DNA from 2 places in the Neobacillus sp. DFD-2R genome. Region 2 is predicted to be linked to the other one. Evidence: riboswitches for the same ligand, from Rfam matches in the RefSeq annotation. Region 2 holds a riboswitch; the other holds the start of a gene.
What was found. A riboswitch is a leader RNA that binds a small molecule or an ion and turns the genes downstream of it on or off. The one in region 2 is predicted to bind cobalamin.

Region 1: another riboswitch for cobalamin. It lies ahead of AC3ANV_RS17080 ((2Fe-2S) ferredoxin domain-containing protein); the one in region 2 lies ahead of AC3ANV_RS25435 (ribonucleoside-diphosphate reductase subunit alpha).

The regions. Positions count from the first base shown of each region.
Region 1 is NZ_CM173228.1:3,395,405-3,403,170, forward strand. It holds gene AC3ANV_RS17060 (precorrin-8X methylmutase) at 1-574, opposite strand, end outside; gene cobK (precorrin-6A reductase) at 587-1,390, opposite strand; gene AC3ANV_RS17070 (sirohydrochlorin chelatase) at 1,387-2,313, opposite strand; gene cobJ (precorrin-3B C(17)-methyltransferase) at 2,393-4,036, opposite strand; gene AC3ANV_RS17080 ((2Fe-2S) ferredoxin domain-containing protein) at 4,117-4,500, opposite strand; cobalamin riboswitch at 4,628-4,811, opposite strand; cobalamin riboswitch at 5,036-5,233, opposite strand; gene AC3ANV_RS17085 (hypothetical protein) at 5,429-5,629, shown strand; gene AC3ANV_RS17090 (flavin monoamine oxidase family protein) at 6,351-7,766, shown strand, end outside.
Region 2 is NZ_CM173228.1:5,064,887-5,072,652, forward strand. It holds gene AC3ANV_RS25415 (beta-galactosidase) at 1-1,213, opposite strand, end outside; partial or broken gene AC3ANV_RS25420 (biotin synthase BioB) at 1,920-2,294, opposite strand; gene AC3ANV_RS25425 (flavodoxin domain-containing protein) at 2,300-2,743, opposite strand; gene AC3ANV_RS25430 (ribonucleotide-diphosphate reductase subunit beta) at 2,746-3,795, opposite strand; gene AC3ANV_RS25435 (ribonucleoside-diphosphate reductase subunit alpha) at 3,817-6,102, opposite strand; cobalamin riboswitch at 6,245-6,444, opposite strand; gene AC3ANV_RS25440 (M20/M25/M40 family metallo-hydrolase) at 6,563-7,766, opposite strand, start outside.

The DNA.
Region 1 (7,766 bases), 1.7 Mb from region 2:
TATTTGTGATAAACGGAATATCGAGCTTGGCTAATTCTTCTTTTGATTCAGCCGCTGAAACAAAACCTACCGGCAGGCCGATTACAAGGCCCGGTTTGGCCTCACCTTCTTTAATCAGACGGATGAGTTCGAGTAACGCAGTCGGGGCATTCCCAATAGCAAAAATACCGCCGTCCGCTTCCTTTACCGCTTTTCTCATCGAGATGATGGCCCTGGTTGTATTTAATCGTTTTGCCTCCTGCATCACATCCGGATCCGAAATGTAAACGCTAATTTCTCCCCCGTATTTTTCAATTCGTGCCTTATTTGCGCCAACCTGAACCATTTGTACATCCGCTACTACTTTTTTTCCGCTGCGAATGGCACGAATTCCTGCCTGGACTGCATCAGGATGAAAGAGTACGCTTTTTCCCAATTCAAAGTCAGCTGATGCATGAATGATCCGCTGTACAATGGGATATTGCTCATCCGTATAGGAATGCTCACCAATTTCTTCATTTATCATTTCAAAGCTTTTTCCTTCAATTTGTTCGGGCTGAACCGTTAACGGTTTAAACTCAGTACGAAAATCCATTTTCCTCACTCCTTATTTAACTATATGTTCTTTTTCAAAATGGTCAAATGTGGAAGGTACATTATTATGTAATTCACGAAGCACGTCGTTAAAATTTGAATATACCGTTCCATAATTTATTTTTGGACGTCCAATCATGATGATCTCAATGCCAAGTTCCTTCGCTGCTTCAACTTTTTCATCAACAGAACCGGCCTTACCGCTCTCTTTTGTGATCATTAATGTCACACCGTATTGCTTATAAAGAGCTTGGTCGAACTCCTTTGTAAAAGGGCCTTGAATCGCGACAATATTTTTTTGCGGAAAACCAAGCTGTTCGCATTTTTCCATATTATCGGTGCGAGGCAGCATACGAGCGATCAGCCGGATGTCCGGGTTCCCTACTAATTTCTCGGTAAATACCTGAAGTGTTTTGCTGCCTGTTGTCAGCATCACAACCCCTTTTTTCGCTGCCGCAATCTCCGCTGCTTCCTCGTAGCTTTCTGCCGCGATCATCTTTTCATATTGGAAGGATTGGGACTCCCGCTCGTAACGAATATAGGGAACCTTCGCTGTTTTTGCAGCACTTATCGCATTTTTAGATGCTTCTTCCGCAAATGGATGACTCGCATCCACAATCGCTTGAATTCCCTTTGTTTCGATCAAACTCACCATTTCTTCATTCGTTAATCTTCCTGCACGTACATTAATACCTGCCAGCTTCATTTCATCCGCGGCATTTTCCGTTACAACGGTAGCCAAAATACTGTAGCCGGCTTTCTTGATATCTAAAGCCAGTGCCCGGGCATCGCTTGTTCCGGCTAATACTAAAATCATCTTCCATCCCCTACCTTCTGCCCTTCGTGTTCATGATGATGATGATGATGGTAGTCATGGTCATGGTCATGGTCATGGTCATGGTCGTGATGATCATGATCGTGGTGGTGATGATGAACATGTTCCATTACATTCAGACGATATTGACAAGTATCACAATTCATCTTTACCTCATCACGAAACGCTTCTTCCACACGTTCTTTTAAAATCGATTGCAATTTAGGATGATAGCCAAAATAGCCGGCCAATTTAAATTCCATGTTAGTAAATTGATTTTGGAATTGAACCATCATCTTTTCTAACCGTTTCATCAAAATTCCGGTGAACAAGAAATAAGGTAAGATAATGACCTTCTTTGCTCCGAGCTTTAAACATCGCTCGATTCCTTCGTTCACAAGGGGATTGGTTACCCCCATAAAAGCAGGTTCTACTATTTGGTAGTTTGTTTTTTCCCAAAGTAATCTTGCAATCTTATATAAATCACTATTAGCATCCGGATCGCTTCCGCCGCGCCCTAACAGAAGGACCGCAGTATCGGGATCCGGATGCTCTATGTTCTCCTCGATTTCTGCTAATCTCGTTTTTAGGATTTCAAACGTTTCCTCATGAACGCCAATCGGTCTGCCATAGGTAAACTGTACAAGCGGATATTTTTTCTTTGCCTCATCGATGGCTCCGGGAATATGAATTTTTGAATGTCCGGCTTGCAGGAGCATAATTGGAATAACAACAATATGATCGGCCCCCTTCTCAACACATACATCAATTCCTTGATTTACGGTTGGTCTTTCAAATTCTAAAAAACACGTCTCAACTAGTACGTTATCGTCCCAATTACTGCTCATAGATTTTATAAATTGACGGACTTGATCATTACCTTCCCGATCTTTACTTCCATGTCCAACAAATAAAATTGCTTTCAAAATGATTCCTCCCCTTTGTTTTTAAGCACCAATCTTGTTTATAGATTGGCCTTTATCATTCTCCTGTTTCCCTGCAAACTTAATCCCCGCACACCGCTTCTTCCATTTTTATAGTCGGTGTAATATCTTGATACTTAAATCCTTGAACCTGCTTTACACGTTTAAAGAATTTGTAGAAGCGCTCATTAGGATAGGCCTTCTTTTTATATTCTAGGACAATCTGCTCCACAACCCCGATAATTTGATCAGGTGCAATTCCTTCAGCAACGATTTGACCCGGATGTGCATTTCTTCCGGCTGTCTTTGCCCCTAAAAATAAATCAAACGCTCCTTTTCGGTACACGATGCCAATATCTTCTTTTACCGCTCCGTAGCAGGCCATGCCGCAGCCATTAACGCCCAGCTTTAATTCCTTAGGAAGTTCCATTCCTCCAAGACTTTCTTGCAGCTCCTCTGCATAGGAAATGGCATCCTTCTTCTCTCCATCACAAAAATCGCAGGCTTTTACCGTTAAGACATCTCCAATCGGAGAAATCAAAAAGTTTGCATCTTCTAATTTTTTTACTATTTCACTTGGATTAGAGGTTAAAATCTGCAGTTTAATATAATGATCCTGTGTGTATTCAATAGCTCCTTCTTCTCCTACTATTTCCGAAAGAGTAACCATTTGTTTTGGTGTAAATTTTTTATTCGCGACACCGGGACTTACCGCAAGTTCAAAAATAGATTCAATAGGCTGGTTAACAATCAAATTTTGAGAGAATCCTTCACTTTCACCAAGAATTAGTTGTAATGCTTCCTCTGCCAGTTCTCTCGGAGATTCCTTTTCTGCTGCTCCTGATGCGTTCACTGGTGCCGCAACTGCATTATTCTTCATTGGCTTTAATTCGTATGTTTGCTCCAACGCCCATGGTTCAGCTTCCTTTTGTAAACGCTGATGCGGTTTTAATGGCTGTAAATCCTGATTTAATGTATACTTCCGTTGATAGCCGCGCGGTGTAATCATCAAGTCATCATAGAAAAATGTCGAAGAGTTTCCAATTAAAACGGTCGTTAACATCCCAATTTCATGATCAAGCATGTCTTGTAAATTGGTTATGACTACATTTTGGCTATCACGGTACGCACTTTTCACTAATCCTACAGGAGTTTCGGGCGACCGATATTTTAACAGTATTTTTTGCGCTTCCAGAATTTGTCTTGTTCTTCTCCCGCTTTTTGGATTGTATAGAGCAATAACAAAATCAGCCTGAGCTGCTGCTTCAATTCTTTTCTCGATTAATTTCCACGGTGTTAAATGGTCACTTAAACTAATCGTACATGCATCATGCATGACCGGCGCTCCCAATAATGCTGCACAGGAGTTGATCGCGGAAATTCCCGGTATAACCTCGACTTCCACCCCTGAATCTTTTTTCCACCCTTTTTCAATTAAAACCTCGTAAACGAGGCCTGCCATTCCGTACACACCGGCATCACCGCTTGAAATCACTGCTACCTTCTTACCCAGTTCGGCCTGCTTCACAGCCTCTTGGGCCCGGCTCACTTCTTCTGTCATTCCCGTGCTGATAATTTGCTTCCCAGTGATTAATCCCTCAACCAAATCAACATATGTTTTATACCCAATGATCAGGTCGCTTTCCTGTATTGCTTCTCTAGCTCTTTCGGTAATATGTTTGTATCCTCCCGGACCAAAACCGATAACCAACAGTTTACCTTTTATCATTTTGCTGCTCCTTTCCAAAACCCAATTACAAAGAAACCTATTAATCTAGCTAACCATACATACGAAAAAGCCCGATGTTAAACACTCCTTGTTACAGTCTTTGAAACCCCTTCAATACATTCAGTTTTCTCCGGCGGGATAAAGCCTTCATGATCATATTTGTAAATGACATGATCTTGTAGAAAAGACCCGCCTTTTAGATGTTGTCGAACAATATTACATCCCACATCAGGGGTAACGTTCTTGTACCAGGTTCCATCCGGATAAACAATGGCGACAGGAGCATCCTTACATCTTCCATTACATCGGGTTCTTGTTGTATGTATGACTGAATCTAAATCCAGATTAGCGATCTCATTTCGAATTGCCTGCGTCGCCTCTTCCCCTCCTTTTCTCATACAGCTGCTTCCGTTACAAATTAACACATGGTGTTTCGTCCCTTTTAAATTCCAAGTAGTCATAAAAACACTCTCCCATTCTGTTTATGCAAAAAAAACACCCCTACAAAATAGGGGTGCAGTGTAAATACACACAATAATGCTATGATTGCATGCTTTAGCACTTCTACCTATAGTCCCGTAGGTTAAATGAAGTATTTAGGTCAAGGCAGGTCTCCTGACTAAGGTTCATCGTTTCATTGCGTCTTCCCGAAAAAATTCAGTGACATTTGCAATGAAACTCCCCAATACAGTGGCGGGTACCGTGACGGATTCTAACCGTCTTCCCTTTTAAGCGCAATTTTTTAATGCGCACCTTTTCCTAAACGATATTAAATTATAATGACAAGCTTTATTTCCTTAACCATGTTATATTCTAAAAAAATCATTTAGAATCTTAAAAATCTTTTTAATGCATATCCATTGAATGACACATTTTAATCTAAAATAAAAATCCGTTCAACGAGAGTTGAACGGATAAAACGTTAGCGTAATGAAAAGTAAAAGAAGCCCTACTTTTTGCCGCAAACGTTCCATCTTCTCAACCCCCGAAGAAATCGAAACTTTAAAAATTAAGACAGGTCTCCTGACTTGTGCATCTTCCTACTTTAGACCCTTCCCGTATTCGTACATCGTTTAAAGATATACAGATACAGTGGTTTGCCTATTTCGTCCACACTTACAGTTGCGGGGGCAGTTCCGGTCTTTCACCGGATTCCCTATTAAGCCCATGGGCATCTTAACAATTTTGTTAACAAAAACCGATTAAATTTTTAATACACCTTTTAATTTAAATACTAATCTAACAATAATAATTTATCAAGAATTTTTTGAGGCCCTTTTATGACAGCTAGCTTCAAATGCCTATAAATTTATGATTTTAAAAAATCTAAATATTCAGTTATAATTATTTATAAGTTCGTATGTATAAAAAAACGAGGTGGTAAGGAATATGAACAAGAAAAATAACATAGTTAAATTAAAAACCTATAAAAAATTTAAAAAAAGAAAAAACAAACGTGGGTTTGGCTTACTATCCGTCTATTTATCTATTGCTTCGGTCTTGTATGCTTATTTATATTTTAATGTTACATCACATACCACCTTAGATATTAAAACATTTTCTGAAACTCACGCTTTTCTGTATAAGTAATGATGGTGAATAAAAAAAGAAAAGGAGAGATTCGACTCTTCTTTTCTTTTGGCTCTGTTAAACTTGCCTGTTGATTTCCGCTCCAGGCACTCGCTTTCCGCGGGCGGTCGGGAGCCTCCTCGGTGCTTTGCGCCTGCGGGGTCTCCCTTGACCTGCTTTTCCCGCAGGAGTCTCGCGCCTTCCGCTCCAATCAACATAGTGAGCTAAATCAACAATGAGCTTTAACATAGACTTTCTTTTAAAAATGAGACCATCATTCAGTCTATTTTTTCTTATTCTTTTGGTTAGCAGTTTTCGAATTATTGTTTTTGTTATTCTTCGAGGCTGCAGTGTTTTGCTTTTTGTTGTTGTTTGATTTTTTTGCCATATTCATCACCCTCTTGTTAATAGAATGTATTGCACTTGTATCTTAATATAGCTTATTCACAATAGGTTAAAATTCACAAAATAAGACGTCAAAAAGGCGGTACTAAACCGCCTTTTTTTGTATGGTGAGAAGGTCTTGTAAAAAAGGTTAAATTGAGAAATACCCGCTACTTGGGATAATATCTTTATTTATGTAATAACCCGTTAAATAATCTTATATCTTAAAATAATTGAACAGAAAATCAAGAAACTCCAATTACTGGAAGCTTCAAATAGTATAAACCGATAATTATCTTAATCCATTATACAGGGGTAACACCACAAAGTGATTGTGGTAACCGGAGAGGAGAAAATCATGTCCATTTATAGATTTCCACAGTTATCAACAGAACAAATGCTGTCGACGATTCGAAATGGACTTGGATTATCGCAGATTCCAAAAAAAATTATCATTGTCGGAGCAGGTATGTCGGGATTAGTTGCCGCATCACTGCTGAAGGACGCAGGACACGAAGTGACCATTTTGGAAGCAACCCAAAGAGTAGGAGGCCGCATTTATACATTAAGAGCCCCCTTTATGGACGATCTGTACCTTGATGTTGGTGCCATGCGTATTCCTAATAATCATTACTTAGCATTAGAATACATTAAAAAATTCCATTTGCGTACGAATGCATTTTTGAACACTACACCCAATGATCTCATTTATGCAAACGGTATTAAAACGAACCTCTCCACTTATATACGTAATCCCGATATGTTAAACTACCCCGTAGCACCTCATGAAAAGGGAAAAACGGCTTTAGAGCTGCTCACATTAGCCATTAAACCAGTTGCTGATTTTATCAATCAAAATCCCGGACGGAATTGGAACATCGTCGTAAAAGAATTTGATAGATACCCAATGAGTTTTTTTTTAAGGTACAATCCTGTTGGGATGAGTTTATCACCCGGTGCAATTGAATACATTGAAGTATTACTGGGTTTAGAGGGATTCCCTGAGCTTTCTTTTCCTTCCATCCTACGGGAGTTAATACCACTATTTAGCCGGGACATTCATTTTTACGAAGTAGAAGGTGGTAATGACCGGCTGCCCAAAGCTTTTCTTCCGAAATTGAGGGAAAACCTCAATTTCGGATATCAAATGACAAAAATAGTCCAGCACAATCATCAAGTTACCATTCATTCCAGAAATACACAGAGCCATAGACCGCTAATCGTTACCGGTGACCTCGCCATTATAACCATTCCTTTTTCCCTGCTGACATTTGTGGATATTGAACCCCGCGATTCTTTTTCCCATCACAAAAGGCAAGCCATTCGTGAACTTCACTATGTCGCCTCTACCAAAATTGGTCTTCAATTTAAAAGCAGATTTTGGGAAAAGGAAGGGCTTCGCGGCGGTAAAATGATGACCGATTTACCCATCAGATTTGCTTACTACCCAAGCCATTTAATTAGCTCAACGGGGTTCGGGATTATTTTGGCCAGTTATACTTGGGAAGATGATACCTTGTCATGGGATAATTTACCTGAAGGAGATCGTATTCGAAATGCACTTGATAACATGGCAACTGTCCATGGGAAACAAGTTTATGATGATTTTCTAACAGGTGCCTCTCATAGCTGGTCCCAGGATCCCTTTTCCGGCGGGGCTTTCTCGATGTATAAGCCCAGTCAGGAAACAGAATTATCTCCTTTTATCCCTGTTCCGGAGGGAAGAGTACATTTTGCCGGGGAGCATACCTCCACAATCCCTGCTTGGATTGAA
Region 2 (7,766 bases):
ACCAGATATTATCATAATCATATAGAATGGCGACCCGCGGCTGAATGGAGGATTGAATCATTTTTTCATGCGGGCGAATCTCGCTAAACAGCTGCTGAACCTCACGATATTTTCTCCCTGTTGAATTATCATGATCAATGATTCCGTAACAAAATTGCTCTGCCCCTTTGTTCATTCCCCGCCAGCGGAAATACAGCATGTTGGTGCAACCATGCGCAAATGCCTGATAGCTCCACATTTTTGCCTCGTTAGGCCTTGGCAAATAACCAATCACATTATGGCCCTGCATGCCCATTATTTCTTCAACAATCCAGAAGTGCCGGTTTTTTAAACCGCGGTTAAAATCCAGGCTCATGGCTGTTTCCGCCGGATGTACAGGTTTTTCTAAGCCGCCCCAAACCGGATAATTATCATAAGAAACGAAATCCATATCACCGACATTTTCTTCATGGTCAAACCATTTTGAAAAAAATCCGCCCGAGACGTTCGTCGTTACCTGTTGATAGCTTCCTTTATGGGCGCGAACGATATCCGTCATTTCTTTTGCAAAAGAATTTAGAGAATAAGAACGGAAGCGGGCCCAATCAAGCAGTAAGCTTGGATTATGCTGTGTAATCGTTTTCTTCGGAATGGGAATTTCCTGAAATTCGTTATAGGTTTGGCCCCAGAAAATCGTTCCATACTTCTCGTTTAAAGCACTAATATCTTTGTATATTCGGGAAAGGAACTCCCGGAACCTTTCATGACATTTGCTGCAATGGCACATGTCACTGCCTTCGTGACCAAATTCATTATCGATTTGCCAGGCGATAATCGTTTCTTCCTTTTGATAATGCTCTACTAGTTTACGGGTGATGGCGCCCGCGTATAGTCGGTATGTATCTGAATTAAAGCAATACTGTCTACGGCCGCCAAAGCCGCGAACAGTTCCATCTTCGTATTCACTCAGGATAGAGGGATGCTTTTTTGCCAACCAGGCCGGAAAGGTAGCCGTAGGCGTTCCAAACATTATCTTCATATCAAATTGCTTTGCTTTTTCAATAACCATGTCAAAAAAGGAGAAATTGAATTTCCCTTCTTCCTTCTCCATCAGATGCCAAGCAAATTCTCCTATTCGAATCATATTGGCACCCATTTTTTTCATTCTTTTAAAATCTTCATCAATCATTTCAATTGGCCAATGCTCAGGATAGTAATCAACACCAAGAAACATTATTCTAATCCTCCTATTTTCTTTAGATTTGATAAACTTAGTAAATTCCGATTCTTCTATAGAAAATAGTACTATCATTTATGTAAATCTATCTACAAGAAAACGGAACTATTACAAAAATACCCCTGCGAACTGCCACATCTACGGTAATTCCTCCATTTTTTTATGCTGTACCGCAATAGGTGTTATTCTCAAAGCGCTTTACCGCTTAAAAAAAATTGACTTTATTCGCCTAGTGCTTTAATGCAATAATTGATTTCAACTAATGCAGTTGTGACAAACGGTGTAGAGATTGCACCGAATAACTTTGTTCCTCCGGGGAGCCCCTATTGATACACAAAGTAAGGCCAATTCCCTTACGGATGTACCAACAGATAGTAAAGAATTTGCCCATGAAGTCCAGTGAGTAAACCGGGAATTCTCCGCTTCTTATCATTTACTTTTCGGAAAAGGCCGTTGTTCCTGTGGATTTGCCTATGCTTAAACTTAAAGTAGGATTAAAACCAGTGGAAAGAAGAGGCACCGCTTTTAGGGTGAAACTTTTAAAGCTTCTTGACCCGAAACGCGTTTCATAAAAAATGCTACTATTGTAACAACCCTGTTGGCGTTATCAGGAGGCTGAGTGTAACAACAAGGCTTTATGAACAAAGTTGACAGGAACCACCCCTATACCGGATGGTTCCTGTCACTTCGTTTGCTACGATCTTCAGCAATTCACGTTCTCAGAATGATTAACAAAATCAATTTCAAATCCCAGGTCTTCTAACATTTGATGGTCTTTTGAACTTTCTTGACCTTCTGTAGTTAAGTAATCTCCAACGAAAATGGAATTAGCCGGATAAAGCCCCAGTGCCTGTAAACTGCGCAGGTTCACTTCTCTTCCACCTGAAATCCTGATTTCTTTTGTAGGGTTAATATAGCGCATCAGGCAGAGCACCTTTAAGCAATATCTCGGGTTAAATTCATTGACCCCTTCAAGCAAGGTACCGTCAATGGCGTGTAGAAAATTGACCGGAATGGAATCGGCATCTAACATTTTCAGGCTTCTTGACATATCTATTACATCCTGCTTTGTTTCTTTCGGAATCAGTTTTGGTTGTCTAAACGCTTAATTATGGAATCGACAAATTTTCGGCAACGTTTCAGATCCTGCAGCTGTGGCGTTAGTTCTATTTTTAGAGTAACAGCTAATTGGGTTTGGACAAAAAGCATGTCCCTGAATTTGTCGACTGCCCCGCAAAAGTTGGGATAGAATTGGTCTCCCGTTCCGACCACGCCTGTTACGACATTTTTTACCTCTTGAACTTCAAATGCATTGTACAAGGGTTGCATTTCATCTGGGATATCTCCGTCCCCCCAAGTGTAGGTTCCAATAACAACTGCATCATATCGTGCCAGTTTTTCCAAAGGGAAATCGGCGACCCGTATAGCAGTGACTTCCATATTATACATTCGCAACAATTCTTTTAGGATATAGATAAGTTCCTCCGTATTCCCCGTTATCGATGAGTAGACGAGAGCAATTTTCATCGCTATAGCTCATCGAACCCATTTGACTGAGTTACCTTTGAATAAGTTCGCGATTTTTGCTCGAAGAAATCCGACTTGGTTCCGTTCAGCATTTCATCGCTAAACACATGAATCCATGGCATCGGGTTTTCCCGATCGACAGGGAACAAATTTTTCAAACCAAGCTGCCGAAAGCGTTTGTTGGCCAGATATTCTACATACCCATCGAATTCTTCCAAGTCAATTCCTTTAATATCTTTTAAAATAAAATGAGCCCACTCTTTTTCAAGATCCACCGCCTGACTAATCGTCCGATAGATATAGTCAATGTTTTCCTCTGTATTAAGCTCAGAGTTTTCTGTTAACAAAATCCGAATAAACTGGGCAATGAAGTACGCATGCTGCATCTCATCGCGCTGGATATAACTGATCATCGTGCTCGTCTTCAGCATTTTTTGCTGGCGGGCAAGATGATAGAAAAAGGCAAACCCGGCATAAAAATAAATCCCCTCAAGATTGATCGAATTCACTGCTAATTTAAATAGATTTAACGGTGTTGGATTCCTCCTGAAACCTTCATAGGCGTCTAAAATGAGTTGATTCCGTTTCCGGACGATCGGGTCATTTTTCGCTTGGTCGAATCGTTTCTTCTGTTCATCCAATGGTACGAGTGAACTCAAAATATACGAATAGGATTCATTGTGAACCGCTTCCTGTTGTGCAATGACCGCAAATATCGCCTTAAAGCTTGAATCCGTCACATAATCCATCACCTGAGTCATCGTTGGTGTTTGCAGACTATCAAGAGAGGCCAATTGGGTATTCAAGCGCAGGAAAACATCTTGCTCAACCGGACTAAGATACTCCCATTGCTTGAGATCATCCTGCATATTAATCTCCTGTGCCTTCCAAAAATTTGATAACAGTGTTTGATAAAGGTCATACATCTGTGGATAGGCAATATCATTCCAATTCAACAGCCCGGAGGATTCTCCGTTAATGACACCTGTTGATTTATTTGGGAATTCCGGGTTAAGAAGTTTTATTTTTACTAGCGTTGCGTTTTTATTCATAAAATGGTTCCTCCCTAAAATTTAGCTATGGCAAGCTTCGCATTCGTTAATTTCTTCTTGGGATGTGCTCCTGACATAGTAAGTCGTTTTCATCCCCTGTCTCCATGCTTCAAGATGAAGATTTAGCAATTCCTTTGCTTTAATCGTATGGCGGACATACAGGTTAAAACTGATCGACTGGTCAATATGGCGCTGCCGTGCCGCGTTTTGCCGAATGCTCCATTGCTGGTCCAGTTCATGGCGCGACCGTCGGTAATATGGGTACGTCACATGATCCAAATCAGGAGCAGTTACCTTAAACTTAAAGTTTTTCTTTTCCTCTGCATATTCCACCGAATAAATTGGATCAATTCCATCTGTTGAACCGCCAATCTTAGCCGTCGATGAGTTTGGGGCTATCGCCATTAGCCAACCGTTACGCATTCCGTGGTTCCCTACCTCTTCTTTCAAACTGATCCAACGGTTAGAAAGGTATTTTTTCCGCTCAAAATACACACCTGTTTCCCATTCCGACCCTTTGAAATGGAGATAAGAACCTTTTTCCTTAGCCAGTTCCATTGAAGCTCTGATGGTGTGATACGCAATTTCTTCATAAAGCTCATCTGCAAAGCTTACCGCTTCCTCAGACTCCCAGTGAATTTTTTGAAGCGCAAGAAGATGGTGCCAGCCATACGTTCCAAGTCCGATGGCCCGAAATTTTTTATTTGTTATTTGGGCCTGTCCCACAGAAATCGTATTTAAATCAATCACATTATCGAGCATTCTTACCTGAATCCGAATCACGCGTTCTAACACATTAGCAGGCACTGCTTTTGCCAGATTAATTGAAGAAAGATTACAAACGACGAAATTACCCGGTTTACGAACGATGACGATGTTTCCGTCGGCATCTTCATACTCCTTGATGATCGTCGTCGCCGACATATTTTGGGCAATTTCTGTACATAAATTACTGCAATAAACGGCCGTTCGACCTTCCGCTAACAAATGCTTATTCGGATTTTGCCGGTTTACTTCGTCCCGATAGAACATATAAGGCGTCCCTGTTTCTAACTGTGCCACCATGATTCGTGCCATAATATCCATCGCCCTGTAGGTCTTTCGCGGCAGAAGCGGGTTACGGACTGCTTCTTCGTATTTTTCTGTAAAATATAACTGTCCTTTTTCATCGTAAAAATCCTCTAAGCCAAGCGGATTGCCTTGGTCATCTTTCCAGCCCATGATCTGTTTTACCTGATGGGGGCAAAACGTGTGCCACTCGCCAATACTTCTTCCGTCAGCATCGACTTCCTGAAGCTTTTTCATAAAAAGATCGGGAATTGCGACACCTGTGAAAATATCGTGTGCTTTGCGGCGCTCGTCCCCATTATTGGTTTTTAAATCGAGGAAGCCGTTCATGATATCCTTGTGAAAAATATCGAGGTATACTGCGACGGCTCCTTGCCGCTGTCCAAGCTGGTCGACACTGACGGCTGTATCATTAATTAACCGTATCCAAGGGACAACTCCCGAAGAATTTCCTTTAAATTTTTTAATATCAGACCCAAGGGCGCGGACTTTTCCAAAATAAATGCCAATCCCCCCGCCATCCTTACTTAATCTGGCAATATCCCAATTATTTAAATATATGCCATCAAGTGAATCATCAACGGTATCAATAAAGCAGGACGATAACTGGCCAAAGCTTTTTCCTGCATTTGATAATGTTGGAGTGGCGACCGTCATATAAAGATTACTTAATGCCCAATAAGCTTCTTTTACAAGCTTGACGCGTTTTGACGGCTGTTCATTTTGCATCATTGTCATCGCTATGATCATAAATCGTTCTTGAGGAAGCTCATATAAATTCCCGTCATGGTCCTTTGCTAGATACCTATCGGCGAGTAAGAATAACCCGATGTAATTAAATAAGTAATCCCGCTCTTGGTTGATTTCTTTCCCAAGCAGGGTAATTTCTTCAGTGGTGTAGGAATCTTGTAGATTGGTTGAGTAGATCCCTTTTGCTGTTAAGGATTGAATCAGTTCATTGAAATCACCATAGTTTAAGGACCGGGAATAGCCTCTGTTTCCGGCAGCCTCGGTATATAACTCATTGAGATACAAACGGGCAGCGACAAACGTCCAGTCAGGCTGATCCATGGCAATTTGGTTTAATGCATACAATAATGCCTGTTGGTTAGGATCACTATCTGAATTCAGGGCTCTTATTTTTCGTATCAGCTCATCCGCATCGAGTTTAAATTGTTCCGTAGATTGATAGATAGCTTCTAAGACATCATATAGTTCTGATTGAATTTGGGTTTTCATGCAAAAATTCCTCCCTTTTTTAACAAAAAAAAAAAATCCGCCCAATAGAACTTGAGCGGATAAAACGATAACAGTATAAGGTATGGGAAAACCCATCAATTCCTTAATTGCCATCGTTCATCTTCCCAATCCCCGAAGAAGTGAAACATCTCAAGTTATGACAGGTCTCCTGACTTATGCATCATCCTACTCTGAGCCCTTCCCGTATAAGTACCTATTCTCATAAGCTTCCTTATATAGTGGTCTTGCTCATTTCGTCTGCATTTACAGTTGCGGGGGCAGTTCCGGGTTCTCACCGGATTCCCTTTTAAGCCTAATGGCATCCTAACTCAAGGCAAACACAATATATAGTTGTATTCTATTTGATTAAAAACAATATCTAGTACTATTAAATAGTAAAGTAACCATTATATTTTTTCAAGTATTTTTACCCCTAAAAAAACTGACTCGTTATACCGAATCAGTTTTTGACCGTCTTACCTATTATCATCTTAATCATTCCCTCAACCAAAGACGGGACTTCCTCAAAGGCACTTTTAATATGAAGGCGTTCGGTTCGCTTGTGGGCATCCTTGCCAAATGGCCCGACATTTAAAACAGGTGCCTTCAATTTTTTCATCGCATCGAACGGAATACTATAGCTTTCACCCCAAACAGGAGTATTCGCTTTGAATACCGTCCAGCCTTCTCCATCCTCTTGGTAATTCACATAGCTTAAGTCACAGATTCCATTGAAATAATGAATTTGTTGTATCGGCAAGCCAAATTCATGAAGGCCCTGCTGTTTTAAATAATCCACACATTGTGAAACAAGTTTATCATCAGATGAATTGACCGGCGGATAATATGGCGGTGCAAAAAGCAAGACGATTGATGGGGCAAGCTCTTGGCATTGAATCATGAGAGCATCGGCAAGCCGTAACGATTTTTCACGGTCATCCCATTCGTTGTTTGCCTGAATTGCTCTTTTGGTCCCTTCGATAAATTCTTTGCCCAACTTTTTTCTTGCGTACGCTAATAACTCATCATATTGCACTACTTTTACTTCGCCAACCGGTTTCACGGACTGCTCGTCACAGACCTTCTTATATTCCAGATTGCATTTCCGAACGGCATCTGCAGCGTTTTTTTCAAAAATCTCCATAATTTCCGCTGCGCTCCTCTTCATTAAAAACACATTATAAAGAGCAGCAGAACGGTATGGTGTTTGTGCAGAGTATCCTACTTTTAAATCTTTTTGCTGAAGGGTTACCGGGAGCGGGGTTGTCTCCCCTAACACCGTTTCTTGGAAACTTGAATTCCACTCCATTCTCCGGGTCAAAAAAGAAGCGATATAAGGTGCTGAGATTCCACTAAGCGGCTCGCCAACATGTGTTTCTTTCCCGTAAAAAAGGGCTGATGGCATAATCTTGCCGATTGTTCCCGAATATACATAAAATTTAAGGTCGCCGGGTTCTTGGGTAAATACAGGCTCCCCGTTCAAAAAGAGTTTGTACTTGAGACCGTATTTTTCCCTGGTTTCCACTAATTTCGTGACTGCCGCTCTCATTCCGGTGGAGTTAACCTCCTCATCAGGAACAGTCAGCAAAAGGAGATTCAGCGGCCACTGCTCTACTGCGGCTTTTTCGATTAAGCTCATATGCATGACGAGCCCCATCTTCATA